Regions from separate parts of the Pseudomonas sp. OTU750018 genome, predicted to be linked through region 2. Evidence: predicted binding sites of a transcription regulator. Region 2 holds the regulator's gene; the other holds the start of a gene.
What was found. Region 2 encodes LexA, which represses DNA repair genes until DNA is damaged. Its sites were predicted from a motif close to CTGTNTNNNNANACAG; they were not measured.

Region 1: the regulator LexA is predicted to act here: its motif matches at 1,571-1,586, upstream of recN (DNA repair protein RecN).

Annotation. Positions count from the first base shown of each region.
Region 1 covers NZ_JAAPAU010000004.1:361,870-368,762, forward strand. Annotated here, with positions in the region: gene recN (DNA repair protein RecN) at 1-1,546, opposite strand, end outside; gene grpE (nucleotide exchange factor GrpE) at 1,703-2,272, shown strand; gene dnaK (molecular chaperone DnaK) at 2,372-4,288, shown strand; gene dnaJ (molecular chaperone DnaJ) at 4,415-5,542, shown strand; gene dapB (4-hydroxy-tetrahydrodipicolinate reductase) at 5,614-6,417, shown strand; gene carA (glutamine-hydrolyzing carbamoyl-phosphate synthase small subunit) at 6,627-6,893, shown strand, end outside.
Region 2 covers NZ_JAAPAU010000001.1:229,959-236,851, forward strand. Annotated here, with positions in the region: gene mfd (transcription-repair coupling factor) at 1-47, shown strand, start outside; gene HCI85_RS01165 (CsiV family protein) at 59-598, shown strand; gene HCI85_RS01170 (S-methyl-5'-thioinosine phosphorylase) at 661-1,398, opposite strand; gene nagZ (beta-N-acetylhexosaminidase) at 1,409-2,407, opposite strand; gene HCI85_RS01180 (L,D-transpeptidase) at 2,429-2,953, opposite strand; gene HCI85_RS01185 (TetR/AcrR family transcriptional regulator) at 3,001-3,708, opposite strand; gene lexA (transcriptional repressor LexA) at 3,981-4,592, shown strand; gene sulA (SOS-induced cell division inhibitor SulA) at 4,603-5,079, shown strand; gene HCI85_RS01200 (hypothetical protein) at 5,183-5,416, opposite strand; gene HCI85_RS01205 (DUF6586 family protein) at 5,495-6,013, opposite strand; gene topA (type I DNA topoisomerase) at 6,096-6,893, opposite strand, start outside.

The sequences.
Region 1 (6,893 bases), on a different contig from region 2:
GGGTGGCGTCACTGTCGCGCACTTTGTGCACAAATAAGTGCTGGTGACCTTGTGCGGCTACTTGCGGCAAGTGGGTAACAGTCAGCACCTGGCCGCGCTCGCCGAGCCGGCGCAACAGTTGCCCGACCACTTCTGCGGTGGGGCCGCCGATGCCGACGTCAACTTCATCGAATACCAACGTCGGTACCCGCGAGGTTTGCGCGGTGATCACCTGAATCGCCAGGCTGATACGCGACAGCTCGCCGCCCGAGGCAACTTTGGCCAGGGCTTTCAGCGGTTGGCCAGGGTTGGCGCTGACGAGAAACTCCAGCTGCTCCAGGCCATTCGGGTGTGGCTCGCTGCTGCTGTTGGCGCTTAGCTTGATGTTGAAACGCCCGCCCGGCATGCCGAGGTTCTGCATTTCCTGTTCAACTGCTCTGGCCAACTGGTCGGCGGCGCTATTACGCAAAGTGCTCAGCTCGGCAGCCTTTTCCTGATAATGCCGCTCGAAGGCGGCCAGTTCGTCGCTCAGGCGCTCGGCAGCCTGGTCGTCGGCATTCAGGCTTTCCAGCTCTTCAAACAGCTGTTGCTGCATGGCGCCCAACTCGGTTGGTTGGATGCGGTGCTTGCGCGCCAGGGTGTAGATCGCGTCCAGGCGTTCTTCCATTTGCTGCAGGCGCTCGGGGTCGGCGTCGAAGTGGTCGAGAAAGCGGTTCAGCTCGCCGACGGCTTCTTCTACCTGGATTTGCGCGCTGGCCAGCAGGTTGGTGGCTTCGCTCAATGCGCCGGGCTGACCCTGGAAGGCGCTGAGGCGATTGAGGCTGCTGGTCAGGGCGGACAGCACGTTGCCAGCGTCATTCTCGCTGCATTGCTCGATCACCAGGCGGCATGCGCTGAGCAGGCTTTCGGCGTTGGTCAGGTTTTTATGTTCCTGCTCCAGTTGTTCTAGCTCGTCCTCACCCAAGGCTAGGTTATCCAGTTCTTCGAGCTGATAACTGAGCAATTGGTGGCGTGCGCGTTGCTCGTCGCCGATGTTGGCGATGCGTTCCAGCTCATTGCGCGTCTGTTTCCAGCGCTGTGCAGCGAGCTGCACCTGGCGCGCCAGTTCCTGGCTGCCAGCATATTCATCAAGCAGGCGGCGGTGGGTGTCAGGTTTGAGCAGAGACTGATGTTCGTGTTGGCTGTGAATGTCGATCAGCAGTTCGCCTAGAGCCTTGAGGTCGCCTTGCGGGCAGGGTGATCCGTTGATATAGCCGCGCGAGCGGCCTTCGGCGGTGATCACTCGGCGCAGGATGCACGGGCCGTCGTTGTCCAGGTCACGCTCGGCCAACCAGGCGCGGGCTTCGGGGATGTCGTGCAGGTCGAAGCTGGCGAGGATGTCCGCCTTGTCCGCACCGGGACGGACCACGCCGCTGTCGGCACGATCACCCAGGGTCAGGCCTAGGGCATCGAGCATGATCGACTTGCCCGCGCCGGTTTCACCGCTGATCACGCTCATGCCGGCGTCCAGCTCTAGATCAAGGTGTTCAACGATGGCGTAGTTGTGTACGGACAGGTGCACCAGCATGGCGAGGGCCTCCCAAGTTCATGTCTGGTTATTTATACAGTGTTTTTTTGTGGGCTGACAATCCGTCTGTTGTCCTTGAAACCACATTTTTTGACCCCATATAGCAGCCAGGTACGTGAGTTAAGGCTCGCGTCGGATTTATAAGAGGAGAGACGCATGGCTGACGAACAGACCCTGGATACGCAGAATCCCGATGTACAAACAGCTGCAGAAGCGGCTGCGGGCGATGACCTGGTTGCCCGCGTGCAAGCGCTGGAAGAGCAACTGGCTACTGCGCAGGATCAGTCGCTGCGCATGGCTGCCGATCTGCAGAATGTGCGCCGCCGCGCCGAGCAGGATGTAGAGAAGGCGCACAAATTCGCTCTGGAGAAATTCGCCAACGACCTGTTGCCGGTGGTGGATAGCCTGGAGCGCGGTCTTGAGCTGTCGAATCCTGATGATGAGGCGATCAAGGCTGTACGTGAGGGCATGGAGCTGACACTCAAGCTGTTCGGCGACACCCTCAAGCGTCACCAGTTGGAAGCCATTGATCCGCATGGTGCACCGTTCAACGCCGAACACCATCAGGCGATGGCGATGCAGGAAAGCACCAGCGTCGAGCCAAATAGCGTGCTCAAGGTGTTCCAGAAGGGCTACATGCTCAATGGTCGTCTGCTGCGCCCCGCCATGGTGGTGGTCAGCAAGGCACCGGTAGAAGCGCCGCCATCGATCGATGAGCAGGCTTGAAATTCGCCGAGCTGCCCCCATTAAACAGTCAAGCGTTTTAGTGCTACCGCCGCTGACAACGATCAGCGGCGGGATTATCAAAGTTTCGGGAGAGTGAAAATGGGCAAAATTATTGGTATCGACCTTGGGACCACCAACTCGTGCGTCTCGGTTCTGGAAAACGGTGTCGCTAAAGTTATCGAAAACGCTGAAGGCGCGCGTACTACGCCGTCGATCATCGCGTATGCCAACGACGGTGAAATCCTCGTCGGCCAGTCGGCCAAGCGTCAGGCCGTGACCAATCCGCATAACACCCTGTATGCGGTAAAGCGTCTGATCGGTCGTCGTTTTGAAGAAGACGTCGTGCAGAAAGACATCCAAATGGTGCCGTACAAGATCGCCAAGGCGGACAACGGTGACGCCTGGGTTGAAGTGAACGGCCAGAAGATGGCGCCGCCGCAAATCTCGGCTGAAATCCTGAAGAAAATGAAGAAAACCGCCGAAGACTACCTCGGCGAGCCAGTGACCGAAGCGGTGATCACCGTGCCGGCCTACTTCAACGACAGTCAGCGTCAGGCCACCAAAGACGCCGGCCGTATTGCTGGTCTGGATGTAAAACGCATCATCAACGAGCCTACCGCGGCTGCTCTGGCGTACGGTATGGACAAGGCCAAGGGCGATCACACCGTGATCGTCTATGACCTGGGTGGCGGTACCTTCGACGTATCCGTGATCGAAATTGCTGAGGTTGACGGCGAGCACCAGTTCGAAGTGTTGGCCACCAACGGCGACACCTTCCTCGGTGGTGAAGACTTCGATATTCGTCTGATCGACTACCTCGTTGACGAATTCAAGAAAGAAAGCGGCATGAACCTTAAGGGTGACCCGCTGGCCATGCAGCGCCTGAAAGAAGCTGCTGAGAAAGCCAAGATCGAACTGTCCTCGAGCCAGTCGACCGACGTGAACCTGCCGTACATCACTGCAGACGCCACCGGTCCTAAGCACCTGAACGTGAAGATATCCCGCGCCAAGCTGGAATCGCTGGTTGAAGACCTGGTGCAGCGCACCATCGAACCGTGCCGTATTGCGCTGAAAGACGCTGGTATCGACATCGGTGCGATCAACGACGTGATTCTGGTCGGCGGTCAGACCCGTATGCCGCTGGTGCAGAAGCTGGTTACTGATTTCTTTGGTAAAGAAGCGCGTAAAGACGTTAACCCGGACGAAGCCGTGGCCATGGGTGCTGCTATCCAGGGCGCGGTACTGTCGGGAGACGTCAAAGACGTGCTGCTGCTCGACGTCAGCCCGCTGACCCTGGGTATCGAAACCATGGGCGGCGTGATGACTGCGCTGATCGAGAAAAACACCACGATTCCGACCAAGAAATCGCAAGTGTTCTCGACTGCTGACGACAACCAAGGTGCCGTGACCATTCACGTGCTGCAGGGCGAGCGCAAGCAAGCCAGCGGTAACAAGTCGCTGGGCAAATTCGACCTGGCCGAGATTCCACCGGCTCCGCGTGGCGTACCGCAGATCGAAGTAACCTTCGATATCGATGCCAACGGCATCCTGCACGTCGGCGCGAAAGACAAGGCCACCGGCAAGACTCAGTCGATCGTGATCAAGGCCAATTCCGGTCTGTCTGAAGAAGAAATTCAGCAGATGGTTCGTGATGCCGAAGTCAACGCCGAGGAAGATCGCAAGTTCGAAGAGCTGGCGACCGCACGTAACCAGGGCGATCAGCTGGTGCACGCCACCCGCAAGATGATCACCGAGGCCGGCGACAAAGCTACTGCCGACGAGAAGACTGCTATCGAAACCGCATTGAGCGCATTGGAAGTGGCTATCAAGGGTGACGACAAAGCTGAAATAGACGCCAAGATGACCGCGCTGTCCGAAGTGACCGCACCGCTTGCGCAGAAGATGTACGCCGAGCAGCCGCAGCCAGGTGCACAAGCCCCGGGTGCTGAGCAAGCCAAGGACGCAGGCGACGACGTGGTCGACGCTGAGTTCGAAGAGGTCAAAGACAACAAATAAATAGGCGCAAGCTTATGCCGCTCTGGCCGAGCGTGACGCGAGTCGCGTTCGGCATGATCCGCCGCGCGGGAGCTTGCTCCCGCGTTGGCGTGTCTGGAGTAGACGATTTAAAGGTGTTGAAGACTTATGGCTAAACGCGATTTTTATGAGGTGCTCGGTGTCGAGCGCGGCGCCAGCGAAGCGGAGCTGAAAAAAGCCTACCGCCGTCTGGCCATGAAGTATCACCCCGACCGTAACCCGGACGATAAAGCCGCCGAAGAGAAGTTCAAGGAAGCCAACGAGGCTTACGAAGTGCTTTCCGATGCGGCCAAACGTTCGGCTTACGATCAGTACGGCCACGCCGGTGTCGATCCGCAAATGGGTGGCGGCGGTGGCGGCCCGGGCGGGGCGAACTTCTCCGATATCTTCGGTGATGTATTTAGCGATTTCTTCGGTGGCGGTGGTCGTGGCGGTCAACGTGGCGGCGCACAGCGCGGCAGTGACCTGCGCTACACCCTGGAGCTGGACCTGGAAGAAGCGGTGCGCGGCACTACGGTGACCATTCGCGTGCCGACGCTGGTCAATTGCAAACCTTGCGATGGCTCGGGCGCGAAGAAGGGCACCACGCCGGTGACCTGTACCACCTGTGGTGGTATTGGCCAGGTGCGTATGCAGCAAGGCTTCTTCTCGGTGCAGCAGACCTGTCCCCGTTGCCACGGCAGCGGCAAGATGATCACCGATCCTTGCGGCTCCTGCCACGGTCACGGCCGGGTCGAAGAGCACAAGACCTTGTCGGTTAAAGTGCCGGCTGGCGTCGATACCGGCGACCGCATTCGTCTGTCTGGCGAAGGCGAGGCAGGTGCCATGGGCGGCCCGGCGGGCGACCTGTACGTGGTGGTGAATGTGCGCGAGCACGCGATCTTCCAGCGCGACGGCAAGCACCTGTACTGCGAAGTGCCGATCAGCTTTGCCGATGCGGCCCTGGGTGGCGAGCTGGAAGTGCCGACCCTGGATGGTCGAGTCAAGCTGAAGATCCCGGAAGGCACGCAGACCGGCAAGATGTTCCGCTTGCGTGGCAAGGGCGTCGCGCCCGTGCGTGGTGGTGGTGCCGGCGACTTGATGTGCAAGGTGGCGGTGGAAACCCCGGTCAACCTAGACAAACGTCAGCGCGAACTGCTTGATGAGTTCCGCAAAACCCTGGAAGGCGACAGCTCGCATTCGCCGAAGGCCAATGGCTGGTTCGAAGGCGTTAAGCGCTTCTTTGGCGACCTGTAAATCCCGCTGACAGGCTGCGCGGTCGCTAAGCGGCTGCTGCAGTCTGTGGCGACAGCTTGGAGCTGATAGCTATGCAACGTATTGCTGTGATGGGCGCCGCCGGGCGTATGGGCAAGACCCTGGTCGAAGCCGTGCAGCTGGTCGATGGTGCAAGACTGAGTGCGGCGATTGATCGTGCCGATAGCAGCCTGGTTGGTGCGGATGTTGGTGAGCTGGTGGCGCAGGGCAAGATTGGCGTCAATCTGTCCGGCGATCTGAGTGCGGTGCTCGATCAGTTCGATGTGCTGATCGACTTCACCCATCCGTCGGTGACCCTGAAAAACCTGGAAATCTGCCGTCAGGCCGGTAAGTCTATGGTGATCGGCACCACCGGTTTTTCCCCGGCAGAAAAGCAGCTGCTGGCTGATGCCGGTAAACAGATTTCCATCGTGTTTGCCGCCAACTTCAGTGTCGGCGTCAATCTGTGCCTGAAATTGCTCGACACTGCGGCGCGGGTTCTAGGTGATGACGTGGATATCGAAATCATCGAAGCTCATCACCGTCACAAGGTCGATGCTCCGTCCGGCACCGCCTTGCGTATGGGTGAAGTAGTGGCCAATGCCCTGGGGCGTGATCTGCAGAAGGTCGCTGTCTATGGTCGTGAAGGCCAGACCGGTGCGCGCGAGCGCGAAACCATCGGTTTTGCCACGGTGCGCGCTGGTGATGTGGTGGGTGATCACACCGTGTTGTTCGCCGCTGATGGCGAGCGTGTGGAAATCACCCACAAGGCATCCAGTCGTATGACCTTCGCCAAAGGCGCTGTACGCGCGGCGTTGTGGTTGCACCAGCGGCAGCCGGGCCTGTACGACATGCAGGACGTTCTGGGGCTTAACTGAGGCATTCTGTCGCAGGAATGTGTTTTACCTGGGTCTGAGTCGCAACTGGCGGTGGACCCAAAAGGCAGTTTCCTGTAAGCTTTCTGCTTTAGTGTGTCCACTAAAGTTGCGCAGAATGAATCAGATAAAAAAGCGGGGTGACGGTCGATACGTCATCCCGCTTTTTTACAATCTGCGTTTGCTTCACGTTTTGATTTTCGGAGGTTTTCTTGAGTAAGCCAGCCCTTAAACCTGCCATTTTGGCTCTTGCTGATGGCAGTATTTTTCGCGGCGAGGCCATCGGTGCCGATGGCCAAACTATTGGAGAGGTGGTTTTTAACACCGCCATGACCGGCTATCAGGAAATCCTTACCGATCCTTCCTATGCCCAGCAGATTGTCACCCTGACCTATCCGCACATCGGCAACACCGGCACTACGCCGGAAGACGCCGAGTCCAATCGCGTATGGGCAGCTGGCCTGATTATCCGTGACCTG
Region 2 (6,893 bases):
TCAACACACTCGAAGCGCTGTTCGAGCGCCTGACTCCCTCTACATAAAGGATTACCCCATGCGCGCACTCCGCAACCTGGCCCTGCTGCAGCTCATTCTACTGAGCCTGCTCAATAGCACTGCCGCCCTGGCTGAAAGCCTCTACCAGGTTGAAGTCATCGTATTCCGCCAGGCCGCCACGCCGATTTCCGCCGGCCAATTGCCACCCGATAACTGGGCACAGAATGCGCTGCCAGTAGACGGTAGGAACAGTCGCACACCCGCTTTGAATGCCGAAGCCGGCAAACTCAACCCGTCGAACGGCTATGAGGTCTTGCTGCACAAAGCTTGGTCCCAAAGCCTGGGTGAATCGATCAGCCGCGCCGCTATCAGCGCCGGCGACGAACAGTTCGGTCACTTCCCGATCGAAGGCACCATCGGCCTCAAAGGTGGCCGCGTGATCGAACTAGAGAGCGACATCTGGGTTAATCAGATCGACACCAGTGGCACCATCGCGGACAGCGAACGCATCAAACAAAGCAGTCGCCTGACCAGCGGCGAATTAACCTTTGTGGATAATGGCAGCCTAGGCATGCTGATTCGCGTCAGCCCGCTCTGAACAGTCAGGTACAAAAAAGGGCCGCATTATGCGGCCCTTTTTTGTGAATGCAGGGTGACCAGCTAACTGGTCAGCACCCGTGCTAGCACGGCCTTGACCGTCCCCATCCCCTCTTCCAGGGCGCGCTCGATTTCCGCCATGGTGATCAGCGCACGGGACTTGCCAGCGGCCGGGTTTACCACCAGCGCCAGGCAGGCGTAGGGCAAGGCCAGCTCACGGGCCAGTACCGCTTCCGGCATGCCCGTCATGCCGACAATGTCGCAACCATCGCGCTCCATTCGTGCGATTTCCGCAGCGGTTTCCAGGCGCGGGCCCTGGGTACAGCCGTACAGCCCATGATTGCTGAACGCACAGTGTTCGGCAGTCAGTGCATTGGCCAGCTTGGTGCGCAGCCCAGCGTCATAGGGATGACTGAAATCCACATGGGTGACATGTTCCAGCTCACCCTCGAAATAGGTGTGTTCGCGGCCGTAGGTATAATCGATGATCTGGTGCGGCAGGCAGAAGTGCCCTGTGCCCATAGCCGAGTGAATACCGCCCACCGCGTTCACGGCGATGATGCCCTTGGCCCCCGCCTCACGCAGCGCCCAGAGGTTAGCGCGATAGTTAACCTGATGCGGCGGGATGCGGTGCGGATGCCCGTGGCGTGCGAGGAACAACACCTCGCGGCCAGCATAGTCGCCCTTGAGCACCGCCGCAGAGGGCGCGCCATAGGGCGTGTCGATATGCAGCGCGGCCTTGATGGTCAGACCATCCAGCTTGGTCAGCCCCGTACCGCCGATAATCGCGTAAACCGTCATCCCTAACTCCTCAGTCGATTAATTGCGCATCACGCAGACTGCCCAACGCAGCCAGCCAACGCGGGCTCTGCCGGTACTCAACCCCAGGAAACGCTTGCCGGCGCATGCGCCCCAAGCCTTTCGGCGGTTCCACCTTAAGACGCTGTAGGGCACTCAAGGCCAGCTCTGCCGCTGCTCGGTCGTTACATACCAGGCCCATGTCACAACCAGCAGTCAGCGCCGCCTCAATACGGCAAGCCGCATCACCCACCACATGGGCACCGGCCATCGACAGGTCGTCGCTGAAAATCACCCCATCAAAGGCCAGCTCCACACGCAAAATATCTTGCAGCCAGCGCCGGGAGAAACCGGCAGGCTGACTGTCCACCTGAGGGTAGATCACATGGGCGGGCATCACTGCAGCCAGCTTCTGACTCAACTGGGCAAAAGGCTGTAAATCGACTGCACGAATCTGCTCAAGGCTGCGCTCATCCACAGGGATGGCCACATGGGAATCTGCCTCGGCCCAGCCGTGCCCAGGGAAATGCTTGCCAGTCGCGGCCATGCCCGCAGCGTTCATCCCACGGATAAACGCACCAGCCAGCAAGGTCGCACACTGCGCATCTCCCTCAAAAGAACGGCTGCCAACCACGGCGCTGCGCTGATGATCCAAGTCCAGTACTGGCGCAAAACTCAGATCCAGACCTGCAGCCAGCACTTCGGTGGCCATGATCCAGCCGCACTGCTCAGCCAACTGCTCGGCATTGGCGTTATCAGCCAGCGCACGCATCGCCGGCAAGCGCACAAAGCCCTGACGCAGTCGCTGCACGCGCCCGCCTTCCTGATCCACCGCCAGCAGCAAATCAGGCCGCACCGCACGAATAGCCGCAGACAACTCGCGCACCTGGCGCGGATCTTCAATATTGCGCGCGAACAGAATCAGCCCAGCCACCTGCGGCTGACGGAGGATCTGGCGATCCTCAGCGGTCAACCAGGTGCCGGCGATATCCAGCATCAATGAACCTTGCATGGGTGAACTCACAACTCGTCCTTAAATAAGAGGCGCCGTAGCCCAATCGGGGCAAGCAGCCTCATCAATCTGTACCGCACATTGAACCGGGACACGCGCAAAGAGTTCCAGCACGTCGCTGTTGCGCATGCGCACGCAGCCATGCGACAGCGCCACGCCCATAGGCTCGCTGTCCGGCGTACCGTGTATGTAGATATAGCGGCGAAAGGTATCGACAGCGCCCAGACGATTGCGTCCGGGCTCACAACCACTCAACCAGAGAATGCGCGTAAGAATCCAGTCGCGGCCAGGAAATTGCGCATGCAACTCGGGCGACCAGATCTCACCGGTCCAGCGCCGTCCGCGCAGCACGGCAGCACTCGGCAAGCCCTCACCAATCTTCGCCCGCACCTTGTGCAAGCCCCGCGGCGTGCAGCCGGAACCATTGCGCTCACCGGCGCCATTCAGCGCAGCGGAAACACTAAGGCGCAGCTGCAGCTGCCCATTGGCAAAGCCATACAGGCACTGATCAGCGAGGGAAATATGCAGAAAATCGAGAGCAACCATGGGCGGCTAGCTTAGCGGATAGCATCAACCAAGCCCACCCGCCGAGGTCAAACTTTGCTGGGGATGGCTGGAGTCTTGGTGCGCGGCTTGAGCTGTGCGCTGGCCAGGGCTTCATCGGTCAGGCCGGTTTCCGAACGCATGCCGGCGGCCAGGAATGGCACCATCAGGCGCATCACCTGCTCAATCGAGGTGTTAACACCGAAATCGGTTTCCGACATGGCCCGCAGGGCCTTGATCCCGGACATGCTGAACGCTGCGGCGCCGAGCATAAAGTGCACGCGCCAGAACAGTTCCAGAGGAGGAATGCGCGGAGCGGCTTCATGCACCAGTTGCATGTAACGGCGGAACACCTTGCCGTACACCTCTTCAAGGTACTTGCGCAGGTGCCCTTGGCTCTGGCTAAAGGCCAAGCCCAACAGACGCATAAAGATTGAAAGGTCATTACCACTGCGCGGCTTTACAGCCAGCGCCTGCTCAACCAGTAGCTCAAGCAGCTCTTCGAGACTGACCTTGCTATCCGGCTTCGCCTGACGGCGATCCAGCTCGCGCTCAAGGCTTACACAGAACGGTCCGAGAAAACGCGAGAACACCGCCTGAATCAGGGCTTTCTTTGAGCCAAAGTGGTAATTCACCGCCGCCAGGTTGACCCCTGCCTTGCTGGTGATCAGGCGCAGCGACGTTTCGGCGAAGCCTTTCTCTGCAAAAAGCTGCTCTGCCGCATCAAGAATGCGTTCAACGGTTTCCGACTGGGCCATGACTCTTTTCATCTGAACAAACACTTGTTTGAAACATACGTTTCAGTTGCCCGGCTTGTCAAGCCGGGCAAACCATCTTGTGGCCGGGTGGTCACAGATATCCACCAAGGGCACGTGCTAACCCTAGCTAGACGCCCCATAAGAAGCCTGAGTAACAGGGCACTGCAACACAAGGCATGAAGGTGAATTGAGTAGAGATCAGAACACAAGGATTGCCAATCGCCGATCACTGTATATAATCCCAGTCACTGTACAAAAAAACAGAGCCGACCATGCTAAAACTGACGCCGCGCCAAGCTGAAATTCTCGCTTTCATCAAGCAGTGCCTTGAAGACAACGGCTACCCGCCTACCCGTGCGGAAATCGCCTTGAAACTGGGTTTCAAATCCCCCAACGCAGCGGAAGAGCACCTCAAGGCCCTGGCTCGCAAGGGTGCCATCGAAATGACCCCTGGCGCTTCACGCGGCATCCGCATTCCCGGCTTCGAACCTAATGCTGAAGAGGACGAAGGCTTACCGGTGATTGGTCGCGTCGCTGCAGGTGCGCCGATCCTGGCGCAACAGCATGTTGAAGAGTCCTGCAAGATCAACCCAGATTTCTTCCATCCCAAGGCTGATTACCTGCTGCGTGTACGCGGCATGAGCATGAAAGACATTGGCATATTCGATGGCGATCTGCTGGCCGTACATACCACCCGTGAAGCCCGTAACGGGCAAGTGGTGGTGGCGCGTCTCGATGACGAAGTAACGGTCAAACGTTTCAAGCGTGAAGGCAACAAGGTCTGGCTGATTGCGGAAAACCCGGAGTTCGCGCCGATCGAAGTAGACCTGGAAGAACAGGACCTGATTATTGAAGGCTTGAGCGTCGGCGTTATCCGCCGCTAGTGGAGGATTTATGCAGTTCCCGCAATCACTGAACCGTACACAACTGCCTTTGTTCGATGCATTCCTGGCATCGACGGTGACACCATTATTTGCCGATAGCGCTGAGCTAACCTGGCCGGATGATGAAACAGAGGCTTTCAGTGAGCTATCGCTGCGCGGTGCAGCTGGGCACTGCCTGAACCTTCTAGCGCCGATTTTGCGTGAACTTAGTGACAACCACGATGAACGCTGGCTGACCCTTATCGCGCCGCCATCAAGCCTGACCCAAACTTGGCTACGCGACGCGGGCCTGAACCGTGAACGCATCCTGCTGCTGCATCCCCGGGGCACACAAAGCGCGCTCGAACTGGCCCAGCAGGCCCTGATGCTAGGACGCAGCCACACCGTTGTCAGCTGGCTGCATCCACTTGAGCGTCAGGCGCGGCAACAGCTTGAGCAGGCCGCACGACAGGGAAAAGCGCAAAGCCTAAATATCAGTTTGGGATAATTGGCCTCAGGTCGCACAAGGAGCGTGCGGCTTAGCCGAAAAGAGGTCTAGGCAACAAAACGCTGGCAGATCGTTGTAATTTCAGCCCCCAAGAGAACTGCAATCAATGCAGGATTCGAGGGCCTTCTTCCTGCTGAAAATTATTTTCAGCCAACCGCCCCGCCATCTGTACACCCACATTGAGCATGGCTTTGGCCACCTCAACATGCTGCCCCTGCAGAAAGGCCTTGGCATCGGCAGAGAAATCCAGCACCACCAGTGATTCTTCATCCTCTGCACGACGCAGGGCGATACGCCCGTCGGGCAATTCTACAATTTCCAGGAATGATGTAGGCATTGGCTTAGCTCTCCACAATAGGCCGACAGTGTAACAGCCGACTCGGGCTCGCCCTAGTCCGCCGGTCCAATCAGCGCCTTACCACTCGCTCAAGGTTTCTCGAAACCGCTGCGCCAGAGCCTTCAGCTGCTGACGCCACGTCTCCAGCATTTCCTGCGTCAACGGCATAACTTCTTCATCTAGGCTGACCGCGGTGATCAACGGTGTAGCGGGATCGACCTTAGCCTTCTTGCGAGCCTGCGGCGGCTGAAACAGCTCGGCATAAGCCTTGAGCAGCTGAGCAACCCAGCTGTCGGCGGACTGTGCCAGCTCGACCAGCTCACCCAGCTCCTGGCTAGGCGCCGCCTGCAACACGTCCTCAGTGAGAAAGCGTTCGGCCCGTGGCGCGGCGCTGTCCGGCAAGCGGTAGTAACCGGCAATCTCATGGCACAAGCCCAACAGAGCACCGTAGAGATGAAACAAAGCAGCCTCACGCTCAGCCTGGATCAAAGCCAAGGCATTCATGCTCTGGCTTTGTTCAGCCTTACGCCAGGACTCCAGCGCCAGGCCTGCGTAGAAGATTTTTTGATTGGTGCGGGTATAGAGTTCATTGGCCATTGCGGCTCCCTCCATAACGGATTAGATAAGCATACGCGCGCCGGCCAGCGGCAAGCGCGCATCGTGCTAAATCAGCTGTTGATCAGCTCTTGTCTTCGACTTTCCACTTGCCGCCATCATAGAACGCACGCCAGCCCGTCGGTTTGCCGTCGACTTCGGTCTGCACGTACTGCTCTTTGGTCTTGCGGCTGTAACGGATCACCGCTGCGCGACCTTGCGGGTCTTTCTTCGGTGCATCGCAAAGGAAGTGGTACTTGGGGTCGATCTCATCACGGTGCGGAATCAGCTCGATCACTAACGGCGCACGGGTTTCACGATTTTTCGGGAACTGGCTGGCAGCCAGGAACAGACCCGAAGCACCATCACGCAGGATGTAGGTGTCGTTGACCTTCTCGCACTTGAGCTCCGGCATCTTCACCGGGTCCATTTTAGGTGGCGCCGCTTCACCGCTTTTCAGCAGTTTGCGGGTGTTCTTGCACTCGCTGTTGGTGCAACCGAAGAACTTGCCGAAACGACCAGTTTTCAGCTGCATCTGGCTGCCGCACTTATCGCAGTCCAGGCTCGGACCTTCATAGCCCTTGATACGGTACTGGCCCTGCTCCACTTCATAACCGCTGCAATCGGGGTTATTACCGCAGATATGCAACTTGCGGGTTTCATCAAGCAGGTAAGCGTCCATCGCCGTCGAGCAGATCGGGCAGCGGTGTTTGCCAAGCAGCACGCGCGACTCAGACTCACCCTCGTCATCCGCGGCAATTTCGTCACCCGGCACCAGGTTGACGGTGGCCTTGCAGCGCTCTTTCGGCGGCAGTGCATAACCGGAACAACCGAGGAATACCCCGGTTGATGCGGTACGAATGGTCATCGGTCGGCCGCAATC